DNA from 4 places in the Nocardia sp. NPDC059177 genome. Region 1 is predicted to be linked to each of the others. Evidence: riboswitches for the same ligand, from Rfam matches in the RefSeq annotation. Region 1 holds a riboswitch; each other region holds the start of a gene.
What was found. A riboswitch is a leader RNA that binds a small molecule or an ion and turns the genes downstream of it on or off. The one in region 1 is predicted to bind cobalamin.

Region 1 (7,171 bases):
CATGAAGTCCTGCACGGCGAGGAACGCGCGGCGCCCGCCCGCCGCGGTCATCATCCGGCCGACCGGTCCGTCGACCCACCCGAACACCGGGACCAGATCCAGCGCGTGGGTCGCGCCCAGGCCCGCCACGCGTAGCGCGCGCGGCGCGAAATCGAAGCGGTAGGCGTAGCTGGGCGCGTAGCGGCTGTGGCCCTCCAGGACCGCCAGCGTCGGCCGCAGGAACATGAAGTCCCCGCCGATCCGTACCGCGGTGCGCGGCGCGGGATAGCCGTGATACCGGCTGATCACCTGCTTGCCGGTCCCCGGCGCGCACCGCCGGAACACCGAGTCCAGTTGCTGCGGGGTGTGCGGCACCGCTTTGCCGAAACGCTGGAACAGCGTCCCCTCGTCCAGATTCGTCCCGATGATCAGCGGGACCGGGTGCGCCCGGCCCGCCGCGATCGCGTCCAGGGGCGCTTCGGGCAGGAAGTCGCCGTCGGGCACCGGAGCGTAGGGGAAGCTGCCCGGTTCCTCGCGCAGCGCCCGGCCCAGCGCCTTGTCCGCGGCCCGGCACAGCTCCGTGGCGGGCACCGTGGTCAGGGTGCGCACCGCGTCGGCGGGATCGGCGCCGAGGCGTTCGAGGACGCGGCGGGCGAACCGGCGCGCCTGCTCGGGCCGCGCGACCCAGTCGGCCGGGGCGCTCTGCGCGATGGCCCGATGGAACAGCCCGCGCGCGGACGGCGTCGCCAGCAGCGAGACCACCGCGTGCGCGCCCGCCGACTCACCGAACACGGTCACCTTGCCGGGGTCGCCACCGAACGCGGCGATATTGCGCTGCACCCAGCCCAGCGCCGCGACCTGGTCGCGCAACCCCAGATTCGAGTCGAAAGGCCGTTCCGGAGTGGAGAATTCACTGAAGTCGACATAGCCGAGCCCGCCGAGCCGGTAGTTCACCGACACCACGATCACCTCGCCGCGCACCGCAAGACGCGCACCGGAGTACATGCTCGAGGTCCCGAAGAGGTAGCCGCCACCGTGGATGAACACCAGGACCGGGAGCGGGGTCTTAGACGGGGTGACCGGCGCGGTGACATTCAGCGTCAGGCAGTCCTCGCCGATCGGCTGCCAGGTGCGCGGCCCGGTTCGCGCGCCGTTGGGATGCTGGACGGCGGCGCGGCCGAACTCCATGGCCGGGCGCACCCCCGTCCACGGCCGCACCGGTTGGGGGGCACGCAGGCGCAGGTCACCGACCGGCGCCGCCGCATAGGGAACGGAACGCCAGCTGACGACATGACGGCCCACTCGACCGCGCACGACTCCGTCGGCGGTCACGATCTCAGTTGACACCATGCCAATACCGTACGTGGTACCGCCGGTACCGCGCGGCTAAACTTGTCGCCATGGTCGGCGACGTGAGTTGCGAACCCACCGAGATCAACCATCGCGGTCCCGAACAGGCGCCGTCGGCCGCCGGCGCGGCCCGGACCGTCGCCGAACTGGATTGCCTGGTCTCCTCCTGCTTCGCCTGCCCCCGGCTGGTCGCCTGGCGCGAGGAAGTCGCGCGGGTGAAACGGGCCGCCTTCCGCGATCAGGACTACTGGGCCCGGCCCGTCCCCGGATTCGGCCCCGACGACGCGTCGATCCTCGTCGTCGGGCTGGCGCCGGCGGCCAACGGCGGCAATCGCACGGGCCGGATGTTCACCGGCGACCAGAGCGGTGAGGTCCTGTTCGCGGCGCTGCACGCGGTCGGGTTGTCGACCGGCGCGCACCCGGTGGCCGTCGACGACGGCATCGAACTGCTCGGCACCCGCCTCACCGCCCCCGTGCACTGCGCCCCACCACAGAACAAGCCGACCGCCGAGGAACGGCACCGGTGCGCGCCGTTCCTGAGCCGCGAACTGGAATTGCTCGCCGATTCCCTGGCAGTGATCGTCGTCCTGGGCGCCTTCGGCTGGCAGGCCCTGTTCACGGTCCTGACCGAAGGCGGCTGGCGGGTGCCGCGGCCACGGCCACGCTTCGCCCACGGCGCGCGGGTGAGGCTGACCCATCCCGACGGCCGTGCCGTCACCGTGCTGGGCTGCTATCACGTCAGCCAGCACAACACCTTCACCGGCCGGCTCACCCCCGCCATGCTCGAGGACATCCTGCGGACAGCGAAAGGCATTGCCGCCGAACAGGAAGCGAGAAACCGATGACCCAGCGACCGAACGTCGTGGTGCGCCGCATCTACGACGACCCCGAACCCACCGACGGACAACGGGTACTCGTCGACCGGCTGTGGCCGCGCGGTGTCAGCAAGGAGCGCGCCGACCTGACCACCTGGTGCAAGGCGGCCGCGCCCTCCACCGACCTGCGCAAGTGGTACGACCACGACCCGGACCGGTTCGCCGAGTTCGCCCGCCGCTATCGCGCCGAACTCGACGACGCCGACCATGCCGACGCGCTCGCGGAATTGCGCACGATGGCCGCGCACGGACCCCTCACCCTGCTCACCGCGGCCCGCCGCGCCGATATCAGCGAGGCGACCGTGCTCGCCGACATCCTCGGCGCTCCCGCGAACTGACCCACACTCCCCGCGCCGGCGGAATTCATCTCGGCCGCTATAGATCCGCGGCAAATATTTGGCGACTATCCATGCGCGGTCATAGCCGAATGCGCAATCGTGCCGATAGAGTCGGGACCGATATCGCAATTACCACCGCATTCAGGGAAAGGCAATAGACGGCCGTTCAGCACGATGAAGGGATTGCGCGCAATGACCCGATCACATCGCGATGAGCACGAGGAACGATCTCGCACGCGCGCGATCGATCTGCATGTCTGGCGGGAAGTGACCAGAATCCGCACCGAATGGATCGTCGACCACCGCCTCACCCCCGCCCAGCGTCATGCCCTCATCGACGAGGAATCGGTCGACCTGACCGCCCGGATCACCGTCTTCGAATCGGTCGTGCTCGACGACCTGGTCGACCGCTGGAAAGCGGCCTACGGCTGGGCGATCCCCGACGACGCCATGCCGCTGGGCAAACTCACCGCCCTGGCCAGGGCCGATGCCCGTTCAGCGGTGCTGTGCGACAACCTCTACGCGCACATCCCGCCCGCGCTCATCGCCGAGCGGCACACGGCCACCGCCGCGGCGGCCACCCGCCGCCGCCGGCGCAGCGCACCCCCGCCGCAGCGCTGGCGCAGCCGTTCGGTGACCATCGCACCGGCGACGGAAATGGTCGTGATGCGCACCTGGGGCATCATCCGATCCTGCGATTTCACCGAACTCGCCTGCGCGCTCATCCAGGTACAGACCGATGACGGAATGCCCATTCCGGCGTCCCCGCTGGATCCACTGGCCGAGCAGATGTCCGCGGTCATCCACGACCAGCTCGTCGAAGAAGGCTTGCCACCCATTTAACAATCGGCAATTCTCCAGTTATCCGAATCGCCGGCTTCGTATGTCATTTCCGCCCGAACACAGCACGGCCGCAGGCAGATCCACGCACGCGCCGGCATGCGTAGGATGACGCCTGTCCGCAGGGAAGACCGGTGTGATTCCGGGGCTGTCCCGCAACTGTGAGGCTCGCGTGCGAGCCGAAGCCAGATACCTGCGGATGCAGTGCTGAACGGTCGTGATCACGTGGGTATTGATCGATACGCCGAACCGAGCCACCCCGGGTGGCTCGTTTCCGCATGTCTTCGTCGCGTGAGAACCAGACGCGATAGGAGCCACACATGCCGTCCTCGACGTTGCGTCGTCGGACCTTCCTGCTCGGTGGCGCGCTCGCCGCGGGCGCCGCCCTGACCGGGTGCAACCGGTCGCCGGCCGACGGCGAGGGTGCGGTCGACACCTTCACCGCCGCGTTCCAGGGTTCGGGTGCCGGCGAGGGCATCGACCCCGGCGTGAACACCCTGTTCATCGACGAGGCGAGAATGAAGTCGGTCTACGACGGCCTCTTCGAGATCGACGAGACGATGACGCCGATCCCCCGCCTGGCCACCGCCGCCGAGCCGAACGCCGACGGCACCCGCTGGCGGATCGCGCTGCGCGAGGCGCGCTGGCACGACGGCAAGGCCTTCACCGCCGACGATGTGCTGTACACGTTCGCGCGGGTACTCGGCCCGCCGCAGCGGCGGCCGTTCATCGGCGCCTCCGCGCTCGAGCACGTCGATCTCGCCCAGAGCCGGGCCGTCGACGCGCGCACGGTCGAGATCGCGCTGCGCGAGCCCTCCTTCGAATTCCTGATCGCGCTGTCGGCCTACGGGACCAAGATCGTGCAGAACGGCGCCACCGACTTCGACCACCCGGTCGGCACCGGCCCGTTCGTCTTCGAATCCTTCGAGGCGGGCAGGCAATTCGTCGCCACCGCCAACGACCACTACTGGGACGGCGCCCCGGCGATCCGCCGGTTGCGGATCGTCAGCGCCGAGTCCGATGCGCGGCTCTCGGCGGTGCAGAGCGGCGAGGTCGACTACGCCGACAACCTCACGCCCTCGGCGGCGCGCACCCTCCAGGGCCGGAGTGGGCTGAGCCTGACCGCGATACCGAACAGCGGTATCCACTTCTTCGCCATGAAGACCGATCGGGCACCGTTCGACAACCCCGACGTGCGCCGCGCGGTGATGCGGATGCTCGACCGCGACGAACTGGTGAAGATCGCCCTGGAAGGCCAGGGCGAGGTGTCCAACGACGTGTTCGGCAAGGGTTTCCAGCACTACGCCGAACTGCCGCAGCACACCTACGATCCCGACGAGGTGGGCAGGCTGCTGCGCCGCGCCGGTGTGCGCGACCTGTCGTTCGACCTGTTCACCGCGCCGGTGGCACACGGATTCGTCGAAGCGGCCCGGCTGTTCGCCGAGCACGCGCAACGCTGCGGGGTGCGGGTGAACGTGGTGCTCGGCGCCAAGGACACCTACTACACCGACGCACTGTCGACCGGGCACCTGACGATGGGACAGTCCGGGCCGCTGGCGATTCCGAATCATTTCGCGTCGCGCCTGCTCACCGGATCGCCGCAGAACCGCACGAAGTGGTCCGATCCGGAATTCGACGCCCTCTACGCGAAGGCCCAGGCCACCCCGGGTGTCGAGGATCGCACGGCGATCTATCGGACCATGCACGAGATTCTGCACGATCGAGGAGGATTCGTGTTCTTCGGGACCACCGCGTGGAACAGTGCCGCGCGCGACCGCTTCCAGCAGGTACCCACCGCCGTGCCGAACTCGCACGGCTGGGCCCGCTTCGACCGGGTGCGCGTCCGATGACCGCGCTGGACGCGGCCAGGGCCCGCTACTGGATCGACCGCTGGGATCGCCAGCAGGAGCACTACATGCCCGACCGTGAACAGCGGTTCGAGGTGATCGGCGATGTCCTCGACGAACTCCGCGAACGCGAGGACCTGCTCATCGTCGATCTGGGGGTCGGCCCCGGCACCCTGGCACAGCGACTGCTCGACCGCTTTCCCGCGGCGCGGGTGGTCGGCGTCGACGCCGATCCGCTGCTGCTGGGGCTGGCCGACCGCGCGCTCGGATCACCCCGGTTCCGTACCGTTTCCGCTGATCTGCGCCGCGAGGGCTGGCTCGATGCCCTCGCACTGGACCGGGTGCCCGACGCCTTCGTCAGCACGACGGCGCTGCACTGGATGAACCGCGATCCGCTGCGTGAGCTCATCCGCGCGTGCGCGGCGGCACTGAAACCCGGCGGGGTGTTCATCGACGGCGACCATCTCTACGAAGGTCCCGCCGGTCCGCGCCTGGACGCGCTCGGCAAGGCCATGACGGTCCGGCGCGCTACCCGCCGGGGCACCGCCGACGCCGAGGACTGGGCGCAGTGGTGGGACGCGGTGCACCGGGCGCCCGAACTCGCCGAACTGGTCCGCTTGCGCGACGGCGGTTTCGAGCACACCGTGCACGACCGGCCGACCGTCCACGACTACGTGTCCTTCGCCAGGGACGCCGGGTTCGCCGAAGCCGGCATCGTGTGGCAGTACGGCGACGACCGCGTCGTGGTCGGCATCCGGTAGCACCGGTGCGCGTGTCGACACCGTTCACCCGATTCCTGCTGCGGCGCACCGTGATCGGGGCCGGACAGCTGTTCGTGCTGGCGGTGCTGGTCTTCGTCCTCTCGCTGCTGCTGCCGGGCGACGCGGCCGATGTCCAGAACAACGATGTCCTCAGCGCGGAGCAGCGGGCGACCGCACGACAGCTGCTCGGCCTCGATGTCGCACCGCTGCAACGCTTCCTCGACTGGCTCGGTGGCGCGCTCACCGGCGACTTCGGCGTCTCCTACGCCAACGGCCACAGCGTGCTCAGCGTGATCGCCGACCCGTTCCTGACCACGGCGCTGCTGGCCGTGCTGGCGCTGGCGCTGCTGGTACCGGTGGCGGTCACCGCCGGGTTCGCCGCTGGGCTGTGGCCCGGTTCGTGGTGCGATCGCCTGGTCACCACGGTCGGGATCGCGCTGGACTCGATACCGGATTTCGTGCTGGCGGTGCTGCTGGTCAGCTATGTCGCCATCGATCTGGACCTGCTGCCCGCCACCTTCCTCGGCACCGATCTCGACACGCTGCTCGATCAACCGGAATATCTGGTGCTGCCGCTGGTGGTCATGGTCGCCCGCGTCGCCGCGCCGCTGGCCCGGCTGGTGCGCGCCGGTGTGGTCGATGTGCTCGATCAGCCCTATATCGCCCAGGCGCGCCGGCTCGGGGTGCGGCGATGGTCGCTGCTGGCGCGCCATGTCGCGCCCAACGCGCTCGCGCCCGCGATGCAGGAACTCGGCCGCACCGGTGACGGCCTGCTGTCCGGCGTGCTGATCGTGGAGGCGGTGTTCGTGGTGCCCGGTATCGCCTCGGCGTTGATCGGCGCCATCGGCAATCGCGACGACCCGGTCATCCTGGCGATCGTGGCGATCACCGGCGTGATCGCCATCGCCATCAACACCGTGATCGATATCGCCGGACAGCGCATGGTCCCGCGCTCGGCCGAAGGAGCGCTGCGATGACGGCGCGTCGCGCGGTGTATCTCGGCTGCGTCGTGATTCCGCTGCTGGTCGCCTTCGCCGGTCCGGTGTTCGCCCGGTGGGCGCCGCGGCATCGGCAGGCGCCGTTCGGGCCGTCGGACTGGTCGCCGTTCGGCACCGACCGGCTCGGTCGCGATGTCCTCGCGGCCGCGCTCACCGGCGGGCAGACCTTTCTGCTCGTCGCGG
Region 2 (7,171 bases), on a different contig from region 1:
ACGGCGGCGTACTGACCGGTGACGCCGATCAGCCTGCGCACGGCATCGGCGTCACCGACCGGATCGTGGCCGAAGACCTCGGCCCGGCCGCTGTCCGGCTGGATCAGTGTGGCCAGGATGCGGACCAGGGTGGTCTTGCCGGCGCCGTTCGGTCCGAGCAGGGAGAAGACCGTGCCGGCGGGAACGCTCAGGTCCAGGTCGTCGAGCACGACGTGGGCGCCGTAGGACTTGCGCAGGGCGCTGACCGTGAGCGCGGGGGCGGGTTCGGTGGGCATGAGCTCTCCGTTCGAGAAACTGTTTATGTAATAAACCTAGTTTATAGAGTAAGCAGTTCTGAAGCGCAAGGGAGGCGACAGCTAGAGTCGAGGCGAGCGGAGGAGGTAGGAGTCGATGACGACGTCCGGCGATACGGCATTGCCCAAGGTGGTCGAGCTGATGTGGGGGCTCGACCAGCCCGCCGCGCGTGGCCCCCGGCGCGGTCTCACCCTCGATCAGATCCTGGACGCGGCCGTCGAGGTGGCCGACGCGGAGGGGTACGCGGCGCTGTCGATGGGCCGGGTCGCCAAGCAGCTCGGCTTCACCGCGATGTCGCTGTATCGCTATGTCGACAGCAAGAACACGCTGATCGATCTGCTGATGGACCGGGTGGTCGGCGAGCCGCCCGTCATCGCGCCGGGGACGCCGTGGCGCGCGGGGCTGGAACAGTGGGCGCTGGCCGAGTTCGACCGGATCGGCCGGCATCCGTGGTGGATGGACATACCGCTGGCCCGGCCGCCGAGGGGACCGAACAACATGGCCTGGCTCGAGACCGCGCTCGGCGTGCTGGCCGAGGCGGCGGTGCCGATGCCGGTGAAGCTCCAATTGGTGATGAACGTGTCGATGTTCGTGGTCAGCAAGCGGCGGTTCCTGCGCGACCTGGACGTGGACGAGGGCGACTTCGTCTCGGTGATGGCCAGGGTGCTCGACCCGCAGCGCTTCCCGTCGGTCTCGGCCGCCCTCGCCACCGCCGCCTTCGAGGACGACGACATCGACTGGGACCGTGCCGATTTCGAATTCGGCCTGGCCCGGCTGCTCGACGGTTACGAGGTGTACATCGCCGGTTTCGGCGGCTGACTAGACCGACAGGTCGCGGCGCAGCTTGGCGACATGCCCGGTGGCGCGCACGTTGTACTGGGCGAGTTCGATCTTGCCCTGCTCGTCGACCAGGAAGGTCGAGCGGATCACGCCGGTGACGGTCTTGCCGTACATCATCTTCTCGCCGAACGCGCCCCACTCCTTCAGCACGTCACGTTCGGGATCGGAGAGCAGCGGGAAGGTCAGGCCCTCGTTGTCGCGGAATTTGGCCAGCTTGGCCGGCTTGTCCGGCGAGATGCCGAGGACCTCGATGCCAGCGCCGCCGAGTTCGGCCAGGTTGTCGCGGAAGTCGCAGGCCTGCTTGGTGCAGCCCGGGGTGCTGGCGGCCGGGTAGAAATAGACGATCACCTTGCGGCCGCGATAATCCGACAGCGACACGTCCTTGCCGTCGGCGTCGGGCAGCGTGAAATCGGGGGCGGTGTCTCCGGGGGAGAGGCGATGGTTGTCGGTCACCACCGCACGGTAACCGACGAGGCCGCCCAGGGGCATGGATAGACTCGTCGGCGAGCAGCAGACATTTACCTGGAGGTGACGGTGGCCAAGGACGACACCGACCGGATCGAGCGCGAGATCGAGATCGCGCGCGCCCGGTTGGCGACCACACTCGACGAACTGGCGGTGCGCGCCGATCCGCAACGGATCGCGGACGACACCAAGGCGATGGTGGTCGCCAAGTTCAACGAGCCCAAGGTCAAATACACAGTGATCGGCGCAGGTGCCCTCGTAGCGGGCCTGCTCCTGATCAAGATCTTCCGCCGCTGACTTTCCGGCGGTAAAGAAAACACCCGATGCGGCAGCTGCCACATCGGGTGCTTTTCTGCGTTCTCTTACTGCGTGGGGCAGGCGAGGCCGTCGCCGTCGGGGTCCAGGTGGGGGGAGTAGCCCGCTTCGCCGCGGAACAGGGGGGCGCGACCAGCGCGCATGGCTTCGTCGCAGCTGGCGAAGGCGCCGCCGGCCGAGCCGGACTGGACCAGGTTGGCCGAGCCGGTCGCGCCGAGCAGGGAGTCGAAGCTGGATGAGCCGGTGCCCGCGGAGCCCGACACCACGTCGGCATTGGCGACGGGGGTGACGAGCAGGCCGAGGCCTACGGCGGCGAGGCTGACAGTGAGCCGGCGAACGTTCATGAATTCCTCTATGTCTGCTGCGGTTCGGTGGTGGGCCCGGACACATCGAATGGCGGGCGGCCCCGTCCACCTTCGTGACGGGGCCGCCCGTTGTCAACCGCGCGGGTTCTTCCGATTCGTGGTCGCTTATTCACCCAACCGGCGACCGGTGAGGTGTTCGGCGGGAATGGTGCCCATCCGACCGGCCTGGAAGTCTTCCATGGCTTGGATGATTTCTTCCTTGGTGTTCATGACGAACGGCCCGTATTGGATCACCGGTTCGCGCAGCGGTGTGCCGCCGAGCAGCAGTACTTCCAGATCGCCGGTGGTGGTGTGCTGTTCGGTGTCGGCGGTGAGCGAGATCGCGTCGCCGGCGCCGAAGACCGCCAGCTGTCCGGCGCTGATCGGCCTGCGTTCGGTGCCGACGGTGCCGCTGCCGCCGAGCACGTAGGCCATGGCCGTGAAGTGTTGTGGCCATGGGGTTTCCAGCTGTGCGCCGGGGCTGATCGAGGCGTGTGCGTAGGCGATGGGGGTCTGGGTCGATCCGGGGCCTGCGTGGCCGGCGAGCTCGCCGGCGATGATGCGGACCAGTGCGCCGCCGTCGTGTGAGCTGACCAGGGTCAGTTCGCCGGCGCGCAGGTCCTGGTAGCGGGGGGTGGCGAACTTCTTGGCGCGTGGCAGGTTCACCCACAGCTGGATGCCGTGGAAGGTGCCGCCGGAGATGACCAGTTTCTCTTCGGGCAGTTCGTCGTGCAGCATGCCCGAGCCTGCGGTCATCCACTGGGTGTCGCCTTCGCCGATGACGCCGCCGCCACCTTGGGAGTCGTGGTGGACCATGGTGCCGTCGATCATGTAGGTGACGGTTTCGAAGCCGCGGTGCGGATGCCATGGCGCGCCTTTGGCCTCGTAGGGTTCGTAGGCGACCGGGCCCATCTGGTCGAGCAGGATGAACGGGTCGGCGGCGCGCAGATCGACGCTGGGGAACGGCCGGGTGACCTCGAAGCCCGCGCCTTCCTGCTGGCGGTGCGCGCTGGTGATCTGGCGGACCTGCCGCTGGGTCTCGGTGACGTCGGGCCGGGGCAGCCGGGGCAACACCATGATGTCGTCGACGGTGATAGCTGGCATGGCGAACGCCTCCTGAGGTGGACCTTCGGTACTTGGTTTCCATGTCAACCATAAGCCATCTAGGATCATTCCCGTGACGAGATGGCTCTCCGCGGCGGAGCAACAGACCTGGCAGGCGTTCATCAAGATGCGCCAGCGCCTGGACGGGGCGATCAACGCCGGGCTGAGCGAACACGGCCTGTCGATGGCCGACTACGAACTGATGGTGTCGCTCTCGGCCGCGCCGAACGGCTGCCTGCGCGCCAAGGACCTGGGCGCCGAGGTGCGCTGGGACAAGTCCCGGCTGTCCAAGCAGCTGGCCAGGATGGCCACGCGCGGACTCGTCGACCGCGTGCCCGCGCCCGACGACGCGCGCGGGATCATCGTCTCGCTGACCGAGGCGGGGCGCGAGGTGCTGCGGCGGGCCGCGCCCGAGCACGTGGAACTGGTGCGAGAGTTGTTCGTGGACAAGCTCACCGAGCAGGAGGGCGCCGCGCTGCGGTCGCTGTCGGCGAAGGTGATCGAGGCGGCCGACGGGATCTGTTCGCCGGGTTAACGAGCGCGGCCGCGCAGACGATGCACAGACGTCGGGGTTCGAGCTCTCGGACGAAGGGGCGGCCATGATCATCGGACGAACACTGGGCGTGATCGGCGCGGTCTGCGCGGTCGCGCTCGTCGGCTGCGCGGACGAGCAGCAACCCATCGACTATCCCGGGATGACCTTCCTGCCGTCGAGTGCCGCACCCACCGGCGAAGGCACGCCAGCGCCCGATGTCACGGCGCCGACCGGCGGCGGCACGCCGGCTCCCGACATCACGGCACCGACCGGCGGCGGCACTCCGGCACCGTCCGACGCCGGTTCCCCGGTCAAGACGCCCGCGCCCGTGCCGGGTCCGGCCACCGCCGTGGTGACATTGATCGCCGTCGACGCCTCCGGTCAGCCCCGCGACGGATTCGCCCTCGCGACGGCCGACCCGGTCAGCACCTTGAACTGCGCGGATGCCGTCCCGAGCCGGTCGGCGACAACGTCCGGCATCTACCACTGCGGCCCGTCCGCGGCCGCGGCCGATGTCTGCTGGCCCACCCCCGGCAAAACCGCCCTGCTCTGCGGCTCCGACCCCTGGCAGCGCACCCTGCGCGAATATCAGGTCGACCCGCCGCTCACCCCCATCGGCCGCACCGAATCACCCGAACCCTGGGCACTCGAACTCGCCGACGGACGCCAGTGCCGAATCCGCGTCGGCGGCGCCTGGGGCGGCCGCGCCGACGGCCTGGTCGGCGCCTACTCCTGCTCCGGCGGCCACGAGGTGGTCCTGCAACCTTCCGACTCCCGCACCGCCATCGACAAGTCCTCGAACACCTGGCAGGTCGCCGTCGGCCCACTCGGCTCGGGCAGCCCCGACTTCCCACTACCGGCGAAGATCGAGGTCCGCACGGCCTACTTCGCGGCCGCGCAGTGAGTCCGCGACCCGCGAGCGCCGCCGTCACGGGCAATGTCGCGATACCGATGAGCGGATACACCGAAACCGCCCGGTGGCGTTACAGTGTCGCTCGAACTACCGCGACGGGAACCAGGAAGCCGGTGTGAATCCGGCACGGTCCCGCCACTGTGACCGGGGAGCCGACCCCACCGAAGACCACGGCCGCCAGGCTGGAAGGTCGGGGTGCGCGTTGATCCGGGAGTCAGGATACTGACCTGTCGCGGACACCATCCACGGGCGAGGACCCGCGGCGGCGTGCGGGTGGCAGCGAGAAATGCCCTGATCGGTGACGGTGCAGGGGCGGTTTCGATCGTGGCCGGGTGGCGTGTGCTCGAGTCCTCTTCCGGACACGAGAGGACCGACCCGATGCCCGATCACCGGCCGCCCAGCGGCGAGATGTCGCGACGCAGGATGCTCGGCGGAACACTGGCCGCGGCCGCGCTGCCGTTTCTCGCCGGCGCGTGCGGCGGCACCGGATCGGCGGGCACCGGCGCCGAGCTGACCGTGACCGATCTGACCGGTCGGGTCGTCGAGCTGAGCGGTCCGGCCCGTCGGGTGGTGACGATCCCGATGCCGGCGGCGTCGATGATGGTGGCGGTCAACGGCGGCCCGGATGTGCTGGCCGGGATGAACGCGGCCTCGGCCACCGCGATCGAGAGCGGTTTCCTCGGCGAGGTGTATCCGCGCCTGCTCGACGTGCGCACCGATGTCGCCGGCGCCGAGTTCGCGCCGAATGTCGAAAGCATCCTGGCCGCGGAACCGGATGTGGTGATCCAGTGGGGCGATCGTGGGCCGGGGATCACCGAGCCGCTGCGCGCCGCGGGCCTGACCGTCGCCGAACTCAGTTACGGGACGCAGGCCGATCTGGAGGGCGCGGTGCGGATGTACGGCGAACTGCTCGGCAAGCGGGAGCGGGCGAGCCGGATCGTCGACGGGATGCGAACCACCCTGGACCGGATGCGCGCCGCCGCGCCCGCCGACCCGGCATGTTCGGTGCTGTATCTGTTCGGCGGCGCCGAGGCCATGCACGCCGCGGGGGCCGGTTCCTACAACCATTTCGTCATCGAACTGGCCGGTGCGCGCAACTGCGCCGCCGGGATCGGCCAGCAGCGCGCCACCATCGGCACCGAACAGCTGCTGGCCTGGGACCCCGACGTCGTGCTGCTCGGGAACTTCGGTCCGGCCCAGCCCGATGATCTCTACGGCGACCCGGCCCTGGCGACGTTGCGTGCGGTGCGTGAGCGCCGGGTGTACAAGGTTCCGCTCGGCGGCTACCGGTGGGATCCGCCGAGCCAGGAGTCACCGCTGATGTGGCAATGGCTCGCCGGCCTGGTGCACGGCACCCGCGCACCGGGGCTGCGCGCGGAGATCGTGCGCCAGTACGGCTTCCTGTACGGGGTCGAACCCACCGCCGCGCAGCTGGACGCGATGCTGGCGATGCCGAGTAACGGAGGCTCGCGCGACTATGCGGACTTCGGTCGTTGAGCAGACCGGAACCGAGCGTTCCGGAACCCGGCCGGTGCGCTGGTACTGCGTGCTGATCGGGCTGCCGGTCTTCGTGCTGGCGGTCGGGGTGCTGGCGCTGGGCGTCGGCCGCTACCCGGTGGCCGTCGACGAGGTGGTCCGCATCCTGCTCGGCCAAGTGTTCGAGCTCGAGCAGACCTGGTCGCCGACCCAGGAGGCCGCGGTACTGCGGGTGCGGCTGCCCCGCGTGCTGCTCGCGATGCTGATCGGCGCAGGCCTGGCCCTGTGCGGGGTGGTGTTGCAGGCGGTGTTCGGCAATCCGATCGTCAGCCCGCACATTCTGGGTGTGTCGTCGGGGGCGTCGTTCGGTGGCGCACTGGCCATTGTGCTCGGCTTGGGTTCGGCGGCACTGGTTTTCGGTTCCTTCGGGTTCGGACTGCTCGCCCTCGTCGCGGTGTTCGCGACCAGCCGGGGACGGCGGGCGGCGCCGTTGACGATCGTGCTGTCGGGCATGGTGGTCGGCGCGTTCTTCGCGGCGCTGGTATCGCTGCTGACGTATCTGGCCGACCCCTACGGCGAACTGCAGGCCATCGTGTTCTGGCTGCTGGGCAGTCTGGCCACCGCGAGCTTCGGCAAGGTCGCGATCGCGCTCGGCCCGGTCCTGCTGGGCGGCGCGCTGATCTGGGCCCTGCGCTGGCGGATCAACCTGCTCTCCCTCGGCGACGACGACGCCACCACGCTGGGGGTGCGGCCCGCGCCCTTGCGCTGGCTGTTGCTGGTGACGGTGGCCGCGATCGTGGCGGGGGCGGTCGCGGTGAGCGGTGTGATCGGCTGGGTCGGGTTGGTGGTACCGCACCTGGCGCGGCTGTGGGTCGGGCCGGATCA
Region 3 (7,171 bases), 210 kb from region 1:
TCCAGTTGGCGACCGCACGGGCGATCCACGTCTCCAGGTACCGGTCACGCGGCACGGCCAGCGGGATCAGGGTGACGGCCGCGTCATCGCGGGCGGCGGCGTCGAGGGCGTCGTGAATCGTCGGTTCGCCCTGGTCGAGCAGCGCGTACCCGATGCCGCAGGCCGTGGCGAGCGATTCGACGGCGCCGAGGTCGACACCCGACGGCGTGGGCCGGGCGACCAGGACGTGGCGGCGGCTCATGCGGTACGCACCGTCCGCCCGGCCGGAACGACCAGCGGCGTCCCGGTCATCGGGTCGTCGATGACCGTGGACTCCACGCCGAAGACCTCGGCGACCAGGTCGGGGCGCACGATCTCGGCGGGCGATCCCTGAGCGACCACCCGGCCGTCGCGCATGGCGACCAGGTGGTCGGCGTAGCGGGCGGCGAGGTTCAGATCGTGCAGGACCGCGATCACGGTGCGCGGCAACATGTTCCGCAGCACGTCGAGGATGTCGAGCTGGTGGGCGAGATCGAGGAAGGTGGTCGGTTCGTCGAGCAGCATGACCTCCGGGTCCTGGGCGATGGCCAGAGCCAGCCACACCCGCTGCTTCTGCCCGCCGGAGAGCTGATCCATGGTCCGCTCGACGAGGTCGAGGGTGTCGGTGGCGGTCAGGGCGGCCCGGACCGCGGCCTCGTCGGCGTCCGACCACTGCCGGAACCACCGCTGGTGCGGATGCCTGCCGCGGCCGACGAGTTCGCCGACGGTGATGCCGTCGGGCGCCACGGGCTGCTGCGGCAGCATGCCGACCCGGCGCGCCACCGTGCGGGCGGGCTGCTGCGCGATGTCGGCGCCGTCGAGCAGGACCGCGCCCGCGCGCGGCGGGATCAGCCGGGCGAGCCCGCGCAGCAGTGTGGATTTGCCGCAGCCGTTGCGGCCGACGACCACGGTGATCCGGCCGACGGGGAAATCGACGGTGGCCTCGGCGACGATCGTGGCGTCGCCGTAGCCGAGGGTGAGTCCTGAGGTGGTGAGATGTGCGGTCATCCAGCGTGTCCGATTCGGGTTGCGCGGGCGAGGAGATAGACGAGGACCGGGGCACCCAGCAGCGCGGTCACCACGCCGACGGGCAGTTCCGCCGGGAAGAGCCGGCGCGCGGCCAGGTCGGCGGCCACGACCAGCAACGCGCCCGCCGCGGCGGCCGGGGCGAGTCCGGCACCGCGCTCGGCGAGCAATCGCCGCACGATCTGCGGTGCCACCAGTGCCACGAAGGCGATGGGCCCGGCCGCGGCGGTGGCCAGCGTGGCGGCCACTGCCGCGACGACGATCAGCACCGTGCGATGCGGACCACGCCGCCCAGCCAGGGAATTCGCCAGTTCGTCGCCCAGTTCGAGCAGGGGCAGCGAGCGGGCGGTGGCGATCAGCGGCGGTACGGTCACCGCGAGCGCCGCGGCGGCGAACCAGACGTGGGGCCAGTCCCGGTTGGCGAGGCTGCCGGTGAGCCACAGCGCGGCCGTATGTGCCTGGTAGGCATCGGCTCTGGTCAGGATGAAGGCGATGGCCGAGGACAGCATCGCCGTCACGCCGATGCCGACGAGCACGAGGCGGTAGCCGTCGAGGCCGTCCTTGGTCGCCACCACCATGATCAGCGCCATGGCCACGAACGCACCGGCCAGTGCCCCACCGACCAGCCCGAGCCCGGCGCCGCCGAGCAGCACGCTCACCACCAGCGCGCCCAGCGAGGCACCCGCGTTGATCCCGATGATCTCCGGGCTCACCAGCGGGTTCGCCGCGATGCGTTGCAGGATCGCGCCGGCCAGCGCGAAGGCGGCACCGACGCCGAGCCCGGTGAGCACGCGCGGCAGCCGATCGTTCACGACCACGTCGTATTCGATGAGCGTGCCGCCGCCGGACAGCACCCGCAGCACATCGGCGGTGGTCAGCGGATAGTGGCCGACGGTCAGCGACCACGCCGCCACCGTCAGTGCCGCCACGGTGAGCAGCACGGTCAGGAGCACCGATCGCCGCTGGACCCGGAGCACGACGCGGCGCCCCGGCGAGCACAGCAGTACCGTGCCGACCGGCAGCACCCTGCCTTCGGTGACCGTCACAGCTTCGCCACCTTCCGGTCGCGCACCAGATACAGGAAGAACGGTGCCCCGGCGAACGCGGTGATGATGCCGACCTGGATCTCCTGCGGCCGCGCCACCACCCGGCCCACGATGTCGGCGAGCAGCAGCAGGGTCGGACCGAGCACGGCCGACCAGACCAGCACCCACCGGTAGTCGGGCCCGGCGACCGCGCGGGCGATGTGCGGGATCACCAGGCCGACGAACCCGATCGGTCCCGCGACGGCCACCGCCGCGCCCGCGAGCAGCACCACCGCGCAGGCGCCGGTGGCCCGGACCGGGACCAGGCGGGTGCCGAGGGTGCGCGCCATGTCGTCGCCGATGGCGATCGTGTTCAGCGGCCGCGCGACGACCAGGGCCAGTACCGCGCCGACCGCGATGAACGGCGCTGTCCCGCCGAGGGATTCGAGATCGGCGCGGGCCAGCGATCCGACCACCCAGAACCGGAAGTTGTCGAACGTGGTCCGGTTCAGCAGGGTGACGGCGGTGGTGATCGAGGCCCACAGCGCGGTGCACGCGGCCCCGCCCAGTGCCAGCTTCACCGGTGTCGCGCCCCCGAATCCCAGCGAACCCAGCAGGTAGACGCAGGCCGCCGCGATCGCGGCACCGAGGAACGCGAACCACACGAAGCCGGCCGGGGTGGTCACGCTCAGCGCGCCCATGGCGAGCACAATCGCCAGCGAAGCGCCCGCGTTGATGCCCAGCAGGCCGGGCCCGGCGAGCGGGTTGCGGGTCAGGCCCTGCATCACCACACCGGCCAGGGCCAGCGCCACGCCCGCGAGCAGCCCGGCGAGGGTCCTCGGCAGGCGGATATAGCGCACGATCCGGTCGCTGTCGGTGCCGCGGAAGTCGGTGAACGCCGTGAGGGCCTGGTCGAGGGTGAGCGGGTGCGCGCCGATCAGGACGGAGGCGACGCAGACAGCGGCGAGCGCGGCACCGGCCAGCATCAGGCCGGTGCCGCGAACGGTGCGGGTCACCGTCCGAACAGATCGGGGTGGATCAACTCGGCGACCAGTTCGGTCGCGTGCGCGATCCGCACACCGGCGGCCCGGTCCGCGAACAGGAACGGATGCACCACGCCGTTGCGCACGGCGGTGAGGTTCGCGAAGGCCGGGTTGCCGACGATCCGGTCGACCTGCGGCTGCGCGTCGGTGCGGGTGTAGGTGGCCTTGCAGCACTGGCTGGTCAGGATGATGTCGGGATCGCGGGCGATCAGGCTTTCGGCGCCGATCGGGACATTGCGGCGCTCGGTGAGATCGGCGAAGGCGTTGACTCCGCCGGCCGCCTCGATGATCTGGGTGACGAAGTCGATGCCGCCCGCGACGGTGTAGGAGCCGTCGTCCTTGGGCGTGACGACCGCGACCCGCGGGCGTGGCGCGCCGGCCACCGTCGCGCGCACCGCCTCGATCCGGGTACTCAGCTGTGTGACCAGCTCGTCGGCCCGTCCGGCAACACCCCACAGCGCGCCGAGGTCACGCAGGTCGGCGTAGACATTGTCGAAACGCACGGTCTTCGGGTCGATCGCCTCGTCGGCGAGTCCGTCCGCGCTCGGGCACAGCGGGCTCAGCACCCAGGTCCGCACGCCGAGTTCGTGCAGGCTCGCCCGGGTGCCGACACTGTTCTGGGCCGAGGCGGCGAAGACGCCGTTGTAGCCCGACAGCACGAAATCGGGTGTCTGCGCGAGCAGTTCGTCACGGCTGGGCAGCTTCTCGGCATAGGCCGACTTCGCCTGTGCGTCCCGGTATTCGGGCAGTACTTCGGCGTCCAGGAACGCCGTGCCCACCAGCCGGTCGGTGACGCCGAGGGCGTGCGCGATCTCGATCGAGGGCTGGTAGGCGGCGTAGATCCGTTGCGGTGGCGCGTCGACGGTGATGTCGATTCCGCAGTTGGCGCGGGTCACGGCGTTCGCGCCGGTGGTCGCGGGGGCGGGTTGCACACCGCAACCGGTGACGACGATCGCGCAGGCGATCAGCGCGCCGGTACGTAGGCGCGCGAAAACAGACGGGGTCAAGGTGACGGCCTTCCAGGTCCTCGTGGAACGGTTACTGCGTGGCCGTGGCCGGTCTCCTGGCTGACGGGATTGCGTGCGCCGAATCCACCTTCCCAGGGCATCGGCCCCAGTGGCTCCGGGCAGCGTCTGCTGCCCGGAACGATTCGTCGCTCCCGATCACAGTGGCGAGGGCCGCACCGGTTTCCCACCGATTTCCCGAACACCACGGCTGCTGGACTCTAGCAAGATCGGTGCCGGGGTAGCGGGAGCACCCTGGTCGGACGTCCGGTCAGCGCGGGTCGGGGCAGCCGGTGCGGGCGGGCCGGCAATCAGTCTCCGCAGACAATGCCACGCCCGCGCGCGGCCGCACCACCTGTCCGACGACCAGGTCGCCCGGCGCGCTGATTGGCTCCCGTCACAGGATCGTGGTGTTCGCTGGCGGGCGGGGTCGGGGTGTCGTTCACTGTTCGGCATGAACGTCCGTGAACTGATCGACCGGAAGTCCGGTCGCCGGATCTCGGTGGTGGTGCCCGCGCTCGACGACGAGGACACGGTCGCCGGAGTGGTCGCCTCGGTCCGCCCGCTGCTGGGCGGGCTGGTCGATGAACTGATCGTGCTCGACGCAGGCTCCGCCGACCGCACCATCGCGCGAGCCAGGGCGGCCGGCGCCGCCGTCTACACCCGGGAGGAGGCGCTCCCCGAGGTGCCGCCGCGCCCGGGCAAGGGTGAGGTGCTGTGGCGCTCGATGGCGGTGTGCACCGGTGACCTGATCGTCTTCCTCGACGCGGATCTGGTGGAGCCGGACCCGTTGTTCGTGCCCACGCTGGTCGCCCCGCTGCTCGCCGACCCGGGGCTGGCCCTGGTGAAGGGTTTCTACCGGCGGCCGCTCGCCGGTGGTGCCGGGGTGGACGCCGACGGCGGCGGGCGGGTCACCCAACTGGTCGCCCGGCCGCTGCTCACCGCGCTGGCGCCCGCCCTGGCCGAGATCGTGCAGCCGCTCGGTGGTGAATACGCCGCCACCCGTGCGTTTCTCGGCGAGATCTCCTTCGCCAGCGGGTTCGGCGCCGAGATCGGCATCCTGCTCGACTGCTGGCAGCGCCGTGGCCTGTCCGCGATCACCCAGGTCGACCTCGGCGTGCGGCGGCACCGTCATCGGCCGACCCACGAACTGGCGGTGATGAGCAGGCAGGTGGTGGCGACACTGCTGGACCGGCTCGGCATCCGTGACTCCGGCATCGGCCTGGTCCAGTTCCTGCCGGGCGAGACCGGATGGCAGCGCACCCCGTCGGAGGTCAGCCTGGCCGACCGCCCACCGATACCGCGGATGGCCGCCGCGCACCGCGATATCGCCTGACAGACACCGAGCGCCGGTGCGGTCTACAGACCACACCGGCGCTCGGCCCAGATGTACTACGCGGCGACCAGGCCGAAGTCGAGCTTGATCAGCTGGTCGGCGCAGTCGAAGTAGCGGTCGTCGTGGGTGATCACGATGACCGTCTTCCCGCGGCGCTTGAGATCGGTGAGGATCTCTCGGTAGAACACCTCGCGGAAGCGCGGCTCCTGATCGGCGGCCCATTCGTCGAAGACGTAGATCTGGCGGTCTTCGAGCAGCGCCGTGAGCAGGGCCAGCCGCTTACGCTGCCCCTGCGACAGATCCACCGTCGACAGGCGCCCGTCCCGCACGGTCACCTTGTGCGCGATCTGCAACTCGTCGAGGTAGCGCTGGACCTCGGAGTCGATCCCCGGCCGCGCGAACCCGAGATAGTCCTCGAACAGATGGAAATCGGTGAACACCGCCGACGAATTCTGCCGGTACCACTCGATGTTGTCGTGGTCGATCCTCTCCCCGTTGAGCGACAACGACCCCGTGCGTGGCACATACAGACCGGTGATGAGCTTGGCCAGCGTCGACTTGCCGCTGCCGTTGCCACCGACGATGAACGAGATCTGGCCCGGCTCGAAGACCAGGTCGATCGGCCCGAGCCGGAAGCCGCTGTCCTCGGACTCGTCGAGTCCGGGCGGCGGGCCCAGCGGCACCGGACGCACGTCCGTGGCACCGTGATCGATCCAGTTCTTGCCGTTCACATCCGGTCCGGCCGACGGACGCGCACCCGGATGTGCCGGATGATGACCGGGTCCGGGATGTCCGTTGTTGCCGCGCGGCGGCGGACCGGGACGCGGCGGCGGACCACCGAGTCCGGGCGGACCGGGCGGCGCACCGGGCGGCGGCGGAACCGGCGACGGTGCCTCCGAACGATACACGTAGCTCACATCGGTCAATTCCAGCTTGGCCTCCCCCACCGCTGGACGTTCCGAATAGGGCAGCAGATCCTCGTTGTGCAGCGTCTCCATCGACAGGTTCATGCCGCGGATCTTGGCCAGCGCCACATCACCACGCAGCAGATCCGGGATGCGGTGCATGAAGTTCTGCATCGGCATCGCCAGGAACGTGGTGACCAGCACGTAGCCGATCATGGTGTCGCGCGGCAGGTTCAGCGCCGCGGCGATGACGAACAGGATCAGCGCCATCGTCGCCAGCTGCAATGCCTGACCGAAGCCCTGCGCGTAGGAGAACTTCGATCCCGCGTCGGTGTTCTGATCGCGCAGCGTGCCCGCCGAACCGAGCAGATGCCGGTCCATGAAGTCACGGCGGCGGCCACGGTGCAGCTTCAGTTCCTTGATGCCGAGGGTGACGGCCTGAAACGATCGCAGCAGCGCGTCCTCGTTCTCGCGTGCCTCGCGGTAGATGCCGCGCACCCGCTTGAGCACCATCTCGACACACGCGATGCCGATCAGCGTGCCGGCCACGGTCACCGCGAAGATCGGCCCCGACACGACGGCCAGGAACACGAAACAGCCGACAATGGTCGCCACGTCGACACAGATCGACGGGATCGCGGTCACCGCCTGCGACAGCGAACGCACATCCTCGGTGAGGGTGGCGATCAGCCGGTGCGTGCCGAGCCGTTCCAGGTGTTCCAGCGGCGCGGCGACGATGCTCGTGCTCAGGTCACTGCGCAGCCGGAAGATCGCTTCCTGCGACAACCGGATCAGCAGCACCTGCGAGAGCACC
Region 4 (7,171 bases), on a different contig from region 1:
GCATCGGCACCGGCCTGCCACGCCGCCAGGTAGGTCGCCAGCTGACCACCCGGAGTGTCATGGGTATGCACATGCACCGGCAGATCGAAATTGCTGCGCAGCGCGGTGACGAGCTTCGCCGCCGACGGCGCACGCAACAGACCGGCCATGTCCTTGATCGCCAGCACGTGGGCGCCGGCGTCGACGATCTGCTCGGCCAGCTTCAGGTAGTAGTCGAGGGTGTAGAGCTGCTCGTCTGGATCGAGCAGGTCACCGGTGTAACTCAACGCGACTTCCGCGACAGCGGTACCGGTTTCACGCACCGCATCGATCGCCGGACGCATCTGGTCGACATTGTTGAGCGCGTCGAAGATCCGGAAGATATCGATACCGGTGGTCGCGGCCTCGGACACGAACGCGCGCGTCACCTGTTCGGGATACGGGGTGTAACCGACGGTATTGCGGCCACGCAACAGCATCTGCAAGCAGATGTTCGGCACAGCCTCACGCAGGGCGGCCAGCCGCTCCCACGGGTCTTCATGCAGGAACCGCAGCGCCACATCGTAAGTCGCGCCACCCCACGCCTCGATCGAGAGCAGTTCCGGGGTCAGCCGCGCGACATGCCCGGCCACACCCAGCAAACCGTTGGTGCGGACACGGGTGGCCAGCAGCGACTGATGCGCGTCACGGAAAGTGGTGTCGGTGACACCGAGCGCTTTCTGTTCCCGCAGAGCCCGCGCGAAACCCTCGGGCCCGAGAGTGAGCAGACGCTGACGCGAACCGTCCGGCGGCGGCAGGGTCAGGTCGATCGCGGGCAGCTTGTCATACGGGTACACCGTGGTCGGCCGTTCACCGTGCGGCTTGTTCACCGTCACATCGGCCAGGTAGCTCAGGATCTTGGTGCCACGGTCAGCCGAGGCACGCGAGGTGAGCAGCTGCGGACGTTCATCGATGAACGAGGTGGTCACCCGGCCCGCCTGGAAATCGGGGTCGTCGAGCACCGCCAGCAGGAACGGGATATTGGTCGTGACGCCACGGATGCGGAACTCGGCCAGCGCGCGACGAGCACGCGCGGCAGCAGCGGGCAGATCACGACCACGACAGGTCAGCTTGACCAGCATCGAGTCGAAGTAGGCACCGATCTCGGCACCCAGATTCGCCCCACCATCCAGACGGATACCCGCACCACCCGGCGTGCGATAGGCAGTGATCCGCCCGGTATCGGGCCGGAAACCATTGGCCGGGTCCTCGGTGGTGATCCGGCACTGCAACGCCGCACCACGAATCGACACCGTCTCCTGACTCAAACCCAGATCGGACAGGGACTCCCCCGCCGCGATCCGCAACTGCGCCTGCACCAGATCCACATCGGTGATCTCCTCGGTCACCGTGTGCTCCACCTGGATCCGCGGATTCATCTCGATGAACACATGATTACCGCGCTCGTCGAGCAGGAACTCGACCGTGCCCGCACAGCTGTAACCGATCTGGCGGGCGAAAGCCACCGCATCGGCGCAGATGCGTTCGCGCAGCGCGGGATCCAGATTCGGCGCAGGCGCCAGCTCGATCACCTTCTGATGCCGCCGCTGCACCGAACAATCCCGCTCGAACAGATGCATCACATTGCCGTGCTGATCAGCCAGGATCTGCACCTCGATATGACGCGGATTCACCACCGCCTGCTCGAGGAACACCGTCGGATCACCGAACGCCGACTCCGCCTCCCGCGACGCCGCCTCGATCGACTCACGCAACAGCTCGGGCGCGGCCACCCGCCGCATACCGCGACCACCACCACCGGCCACAGCCTTGACGAAGATCGGGTACTCGAGCTCGGCGGACGCGGCGAGCAACTCGTCGATATCGGCCGAGGGCGCGCTCGACTTCAAGACCGGCAGCCCGGCGGTGCGCGCCGCCTCGATCGCGGTCGCCTTGTTGCCTGCCATCTCGAGCACCTCGGCCGAAGGGCCGATGAAGGTGATTCCCTCACGCGCACACGCCGCCGCCAGGTCGGGATTCTCCGACAGGAAACCGTAACCGGGGTAGATGGCGTCGGCACCGGCCGACTTGGCCGCCTCGACGATCGCCTCGATCGATAGGTAGGCGCGAACGGGATGGCCCTGCTCACCGATCTGGTAGGACTCGGCTGCCTTCAGCCGGTGCACGGAATTGCGGTCCTCGTACGGGAACACCGCGACCGTTCCGATGCCGAGTTCGTAGGCCGCGCGGAAGGCACGGATGGCGATCTCGCCGCGATTGGCGACCAAGACTTTCGAGAACATTGGCCTACGGTACCCGGCCCCGGACCGGGGCCGGACAGGCAAGGTGGGTTCGTCGTATTCTTCACACCACATGCCCGCCGACCTGCGAAGTTGCGGTAATCCGGCCGTCACATCTCACCGCGCGGACCGCCAGGCGGTGCGGCCCGGCCGACCCGCGCGCAACCGCAGGTCACGGCCCCGCGCGCACGGCCGTGGTAGCTGCGGTCCCCGCACAGGCCTATGCTGGGCGGGCAGCTGGTTCGCCTGCGCGGTGGAAGAGTCGGAGCCCCGACCTCCCGCGCCGGCGTCGAAACTCGCACGGACAGCTTCCGTGCCGGGTGAGAGGGAACCCGGTGGGAATCCGGGACTGTCCCGCAGCGGTGAGCAGGAACGAACGCTGTCATCAGCACTGGGCACGATGCCTGGGAAGCGACGGCCAGTAGGTCGGTCGAGCACGACCGGTGCCCGCGAGTCCGAAGACCTGCCGACTGTGCCGGATACGCCGTATCCGGCGGCCACCGCCTCGTGGATCGGGCGCGCGGACCACCTCACCGACCTGTCCCGGCTGCGCCGGGGAGGTCTGTCCGGTCGTCGTGTCGTGCCCGCAAAAAGGCGTCGGCTCTCCCTGCACGACACTGGAGAAGCTCCGTGACTGTTTCCCCTACCCCGTTCACCGCAACGGTTCTCGGCCTGCCCCGGGTGGGCCCGAACCGCGAGCTCAAGCGGGCCACCGAGGCCTACTGGGCCGGCCGCGCCGACGCGGGCCACCTGCACACCGTCGGCCGGGAACTGCGCCGCGCGCAGCTGCTCGCGCTGCGCGCGGCGGGCCTGGACTCGGTGCCCGTCGGCACCTTCTCCTACTACGACCAGGTCCTCGACACCGCGGTGCTGCTCGGTGCCCTGCCGCCGCGCGTCGCCGGCATCGCCGACCCGCTGGATCGGTACTTCGCCGCCGCGCGCGGCACCGACACCGTCGCTCCGCTGGAGATGACCAAGTGGTTCGACACCAACTACCACTACCTCGTCCCCGAGATCGATGCCGAGACGGTCTTCACGCTGAATCCCACCAAGCTGCTGGCCGAGCTGGCCGAGGCGATCGAGCTCGGTGTCAGCGCCCGCCCGGTGGTGGTCGGCCCGATCACCTTCCTGAAGCTGGCCAAATCCACCGGCGGCGCGGCCCTGGACCGGCTGCCCGAGCTGATCACCCTCTACGGCGACCTGCTGATCCAGCTCGCCGAAGGCGGCGCGCAGTGGGTTCAGATCGATGAGCCAGTTCTGGTCACCGACCTGACCGACGCCGAGATCGCCCTCGTGCGCGACACCTACACCCAGCTCTCGGCGGTACCGCGGCGTCCGGCCATCCTGGTCGCCACCTACTTCGGGCATCCCGATGCCGCCCTCGGCGCGCTGGCCGACACGGGTATCGATGGCGTGGCGGTCGACTTCACCGCGGGCACCCGGGTCGCCGATCTCGCCTCGCTGCCCGCGCTGGCGAGCAAACTGCTCGTGGCGGGTGTCGTCGACGGCCGCAACATCTGGCGCACCGACCTCGACGCGGCCCTGAGCACGCTGGGCACCCTGCTCGGCAGCGCCGGTTCGGTCGCGGTATCGAGTTCGTCGTCGCTGCTGCACGTGCCGTACTCGCTGACCCCCGAGACCGGGCTCGACGAGCGGCTGCGGTCGTGGCTGGCCTTCGGTGCCGAGAAAGTCGCCGAGGTGCGCGTGCTGGCCACCGCCCTGACCACCGGCACCGACGCCGTCGCCACCGAGCTGGCCGCCGCGCGCGACGCGGCGCAGTCCCGGCGCACCGATCCGCGCCTGCACGTCGAGCAGGTCAGGGCCCGCCTGGCCGCCCTCGACGACAGCGACCTGAACCGTCTGCCCGCCGACGAGCGCCGCGCCCTGCAACGCGAGCACCTCGACCTGCCGCTGCTGCCGACCACCACCATCGGCTCCTACCCGCAGACCTCGGCGATTCGCCTGGCCCGCGCCGCGCTGCGCAAGGGCGAGATCGACGAGGCCGAGTACGTGCGCCGGATGCGGGCCGAGATCGCGGCGGTGATCACCTTGCAGGAGCAGCTCGGCCTGGACGTGCTGGTGCACGGCGAACCCGAGCGCAACGACATGGTGCAGTACTTCGCCGAACTGCTCGACGGCTTCGCCGCCACCGACAACGGCTGGGTGCAGTCCTACGGCACCCGCTGCGTGCGGCCGCCGATCCTGTTCGGTGACGTCTCGCGGCCGGACCCGATGACCCTGTCGTGGATCGGCTACGCCCAGTCGCTGACCACCAAGCCGGTCAAGGGCATGCTCACCGGGCCGGTGACCATCCTGGCGTGGTCGTTCGTGCGCGACGACCAGCCGCTGGGCGAGTCGGCCCGCCAGGTCGCGCTGGCCATCCGGGACGAGACCGTCGACCTGGAAGCCCAGGGCGCCCGCGTCATCCAGGTCGACGAGCCCGCCCTGCGCGAGCTGCTGCCGCTGCGCGCGGCCGACCAGCCCGCCTACCTGCGCTGGTCGGTGGACGCGTTCCGGTTGTCGACCGCTGGTGTGGCCGACACCACCCAGGTGCACACCCACCTGTGCTACTCGGAGTTCGGCGAGGTCATCTCGGCCATCGCCGGTCTGGACGCCGATGTCACCTCGATCGAGGCGGCCCGCTCGCACATGGAGGTGCTCGACGACCTGAACGCGGCCGGTTTCGCACTCGGCGTCGGTCCCGGTGTCTACGACATCCACTCGCCCCGGGTGCCCTCGGTCGAGGAGATCACCACCTCGCTGGCCGCGGCGTTGAAAGCCGTTCCGGCCGAACGGCTTTGGGTCAACCCCGACTGCGGACTGAAGACCCGCGGACCGGTGGAGGTCGAAGCGTCGCTGCGCAACCTGGTGACAGCGGCGGCGGCACTGCGCTGACCTGGCAAACCTCGTGAAACATCGTTGCGGGTGGAAGTCTTGCACCCGCAACGATGACCGCGGGCGCAGGCGCGTTTCGCACGCAGAAGAGGGGGCGTGCGAAACGCGCCGCACCCGCTTCGCACGTTACGCACCGGTAGCGGTACGCGAATATCCCTTGCCGGACTGGACATCTCCCGAGGTAATCGCCACTTTCAGCGAACATTGCAAACCTCGGGAGTTAGGATCTTCGACGTGCGGAAGATGTACGCGGGGGCCAGGCTACGACGGCTGCGCGAAGAACGGCGGATGACGCAAGCGGCACTCGCCAAATCGCTGGATCTCTCACCCAGCTATCTCAACCAGCTCGAACGCGATCAGCGGCCGCTGACCATTCCCGTTCTGCTGAAACTGAACTCGACCTTCGATCTCGACGTGCAGTTCTTCGCCGCCGATTCCGACGCGCGGCTGGTCTCGGACCTGCACGAGGTCCTGGTCGAGGCCGCGGGCGGCGGCGACACCGCGCCGATCACCGAAGTCGAGGAACTGGCCACCCGGCTGCCCGAGGTGGCCCGCATCGTCATCGCCATGCACCGGCGGCTGCGCGCGGCCACCGATCAGCTCGACCTGCTCTCCTCGCGCGTCGACACACCGAGCGGCGCGCCGGGCACCCCGATGCCCTACGAGGACGTGCGCGATTTCTTCTACGACCACCGCAACCACATCTCCACCCTCGACCACGCCGCCGAGCAGCTGTTCGAGGAATCCGGGCTGAGCATCGGCTCGCTGGACCGGCAACTGGCCAGAATCGCCGAGGAACGGGCCGGGGTCACCGTCCTGGTCCGCGGCGACGGCGCCGACCCGGCCATCCCGAAACGCCACTACGACCCCGACACCCGCACCCTCACCCTGGCCCGCAGGCTGCGGCCGGGTCAGCGGGCCTTCCAGATCGCCTCCACCCTCGGACTTCTGCTCTACGGCCGCGAGATCGACAATGTGCTCGCCGAATCCCGTGCGCTCACCGGCGAATCACGCACCCTCGCCCGGGTCGGGCTGGCCAACTATTTCGCGGGTGCGCTGATCCTGCCCTACGGCCGGTTCCTGCGCTCGGCCGAGGAATTGCGCTACGACGTGGACCTGCTCTCGCTGCGGTTCGAGGTCGGTTTCGAGACGGTCTGTCATCGGCTCAGCACCCTGCAACGCCAGGGCCAGCGCGGGGTGCCGTTCTTCCTGGTCCGCACCGACCGGGCGGGCAATATCTCGAAACGCCAGTCCGCCACCGCTTTCCACTTCTCCCGGGTCGGCGGCAGCTGCCCGCTGTGGGTCACCCACGAGGCCTTCGCCCATCCCGGCCGCATCCTCACCCAGATCTCGGAGATGCCCGACGGGCGCCGCTACCTGTGGATCGCGCGCACCACCCCGTCCGCGCCGCAGGGCTTCGGCGGCGCGTCGAAGAACTTCGTCATCGGGCTCGGCTGCGATATCGAGTACGCCGACCGGCTGGTGTACTCCCAGGGCGTGCAGCTCGACGATCCCCAGGTGGCCGTGCCGATCGGCGCGGGCTGCAAGGTGTGCGAGCGGCCGTCCTGCCCGCAACGCGCGTTCCCGCAGATCGGGCGGCCGCTCGCGGTAGCCGAACACACCAGCACCGACCTCCCCTACCCCCGCCTGCCACGCTAGGACCTGGTCGGCGTCATCACCCGGCGCCCGGTGGCCGGCGCACTCGAATCCGGCGTGGCGGGTCAGGACTTGGCGAGGTATTCGATGCGTTCGCCGTCGACGGCCGCGTGCATCATGCCGGCCAGACCGGGATGGCGGGCCAGGCCGGGGTCCTCGGCGACGACCTGCCTGGCCAGCTCCTGCGCCGCGGTGATCACCTCGAGGTCGTCGAGCAGCGACAGCAGCCGCAGCGAGCGGGCGGTACCGGACTGGGCCGCGCCGAGCACATCGCCTTCGCGGCGCTGACGCAGGTCAAGGATCGACAGCTCGAAACCGTCGGTGGTCGCTGCGACGGCTTCCAGGCGGGCCATCGCGGTGCC

Region 2: another riboswitch for cobalamin. It lies ahead of ACFXK0_RS15230 (ABC transporter substrate-binding protein); the one in region 1 lies ahead of ACFXK0_RS06575 (ABC transporter substrate-binding protein).
Region 3: another riboswitch for cobalamin. It lies ahead of ACFXK0_RS07655 (ABC transporter substrate-binding protein); the one in region 1 lies ahead of ACFXK0_RS06575 (ABC transporter substrate-binding protein).
Region 4: another riboswitch for cobalamin. It lies ahead of metE (5-methyltetrahydropteroyltriglutamate--homocysteine S-methyltransferase); the one in region 1 lies ahead of ACFXK0_RS06575 (ABC transporter substrate-binding protein).

What each region holds. Positions count from the first base shown of each region.
Region 1 is NZ_JBHZBX010000004.1:39,739-46,909, reverse strand. It holds gene ACFXK0_RS06595 (carboxylesterase/lipase family protein) at 1-1,329, opposite strand, end outside; gene ACFXK0_RS06590 (uracil-DNA glycosylase) at 1,380-2,174, shown strand; gene ACFXK0_RS06585 (DUF488 domain-containing protein) at 2,171-2,542, shown strand; gene ACFXK0_RS06580 (hypothetical protein) at 2,735-3,385, shown strand; cobalamin riboswitch at 3,467-3,598, shown strand; gene ACFXK0_RS06575 (ABC transporter substrate-binding protein) at 3,703-5,232, shown strand; gene ACFXK0_RS06570 (class I SAM-dependent methyltransferase) at 5,229-5,990, shown strand; gene ACFXK0_RS06565 (ABC transporter permease) at 6,002-6,967, shown strand; gene ACFXK0_RS06560 (ABC transporter permease) at 6,964-7,171, shown strand, end outside.
Region 2 is NZ_JBHZBX010000010.1:92,238-99,408, forward strand. It holds gene ACFXK0_RS15190 (ATP-binding cassette domain-containing protein) at 1-275, opposite strand, end outside; gene ACFXK0_RS15195 (TetR/AcrR family transcriptional regulator) at 391-1,113, shown strand; gene bcp (thioredoxin-dependent thiol peroxidase) at 1,114-1,587, opposite strand; gene ACFXK0_RS15205 (DUF3618 domain-containing protein) at 1,663-1,896, shown strand; gene ACFXK0_RS15210 (excalibur calcium-binding domain-containing protein) at 1,962-2,258, opposite strand; gene ACFXK0_RS15215 (pirin family protein) at 2,385-3,362, opposite strand; gene ACFXK0_RS15220 (MarR family winged helix-turn-helix transcriptional regulator) at 3,436-3,897, shown strand; gene ACFXK0_RS15225 (hypothetical protein) at 3,962-4,801, shown strand; cobalamin riboswitch at 4,868-5,056, shown strand; gene ACFXK0_RS15230 (ABC transporter substrate-binding protein) at 5,189-6,307, shown strand; gene ACFXK0_RS15235 (FecCD family ABC transporter permease) at 6,288-7,171, shown strand, end outside.
Region 3 is NZ_JBHZBX010000004.1:251,303-258,473, forward strand. It holds gene ACFXK0_RS07635 ((2Fe-2S) ferredoxin domain-containing protein) at 1-241, opposite strand, end outside; gene ACFXK0_RS07640 (ABC transporter ATP-binding protein) at 238-1,026, opposite strand; gene ACFXK0_RS07645 (FecCD family ABC transporter permease) at 1,023-2,090, opposite strand; gene ACFXK0_RS07650 (FecCD family ABC transporter permease) at 2,087-3,085, opposite strand; gene ACFXK0_RS07655 (ABC transporter substrate-binding protein) at 3,082-4,119, opposite strand; cobalamin riboswitch at 4,148-4,341, opposite strand; gene ACFXK0_RS07660 (glucosyl-3-phosphoglycerate synthase) at 4,571-5,452, shown strand; gene ACFXK0_RS07665 (ATP-binding cassette domain-containing protein) at 5,509-7,171, opposite strand, start outside.
Region 4 is NZ_JBHZBX010000001.1:76,830-84,000, forward strand. It holds gene ACFXK0_RS00375 (pyruvate carboxylase) at 1-2,261, opposite strand, end outside; cobalamin riboswitch at 2,547-2,744, shown strand; gene metE (5-methyltetrahydropteroyltriglutamate--homocysteine S-methyltransferase) at 2,889-5,153, shown strand; gene ACFXK0_RS00385 (short-chain fatty acyl-CoA regulator family protein) at 5,388-6,812, shown strand; gene recG (ATP-dependent DNA helicase RecG) at 6,875-7,171, opposite strand, start outside.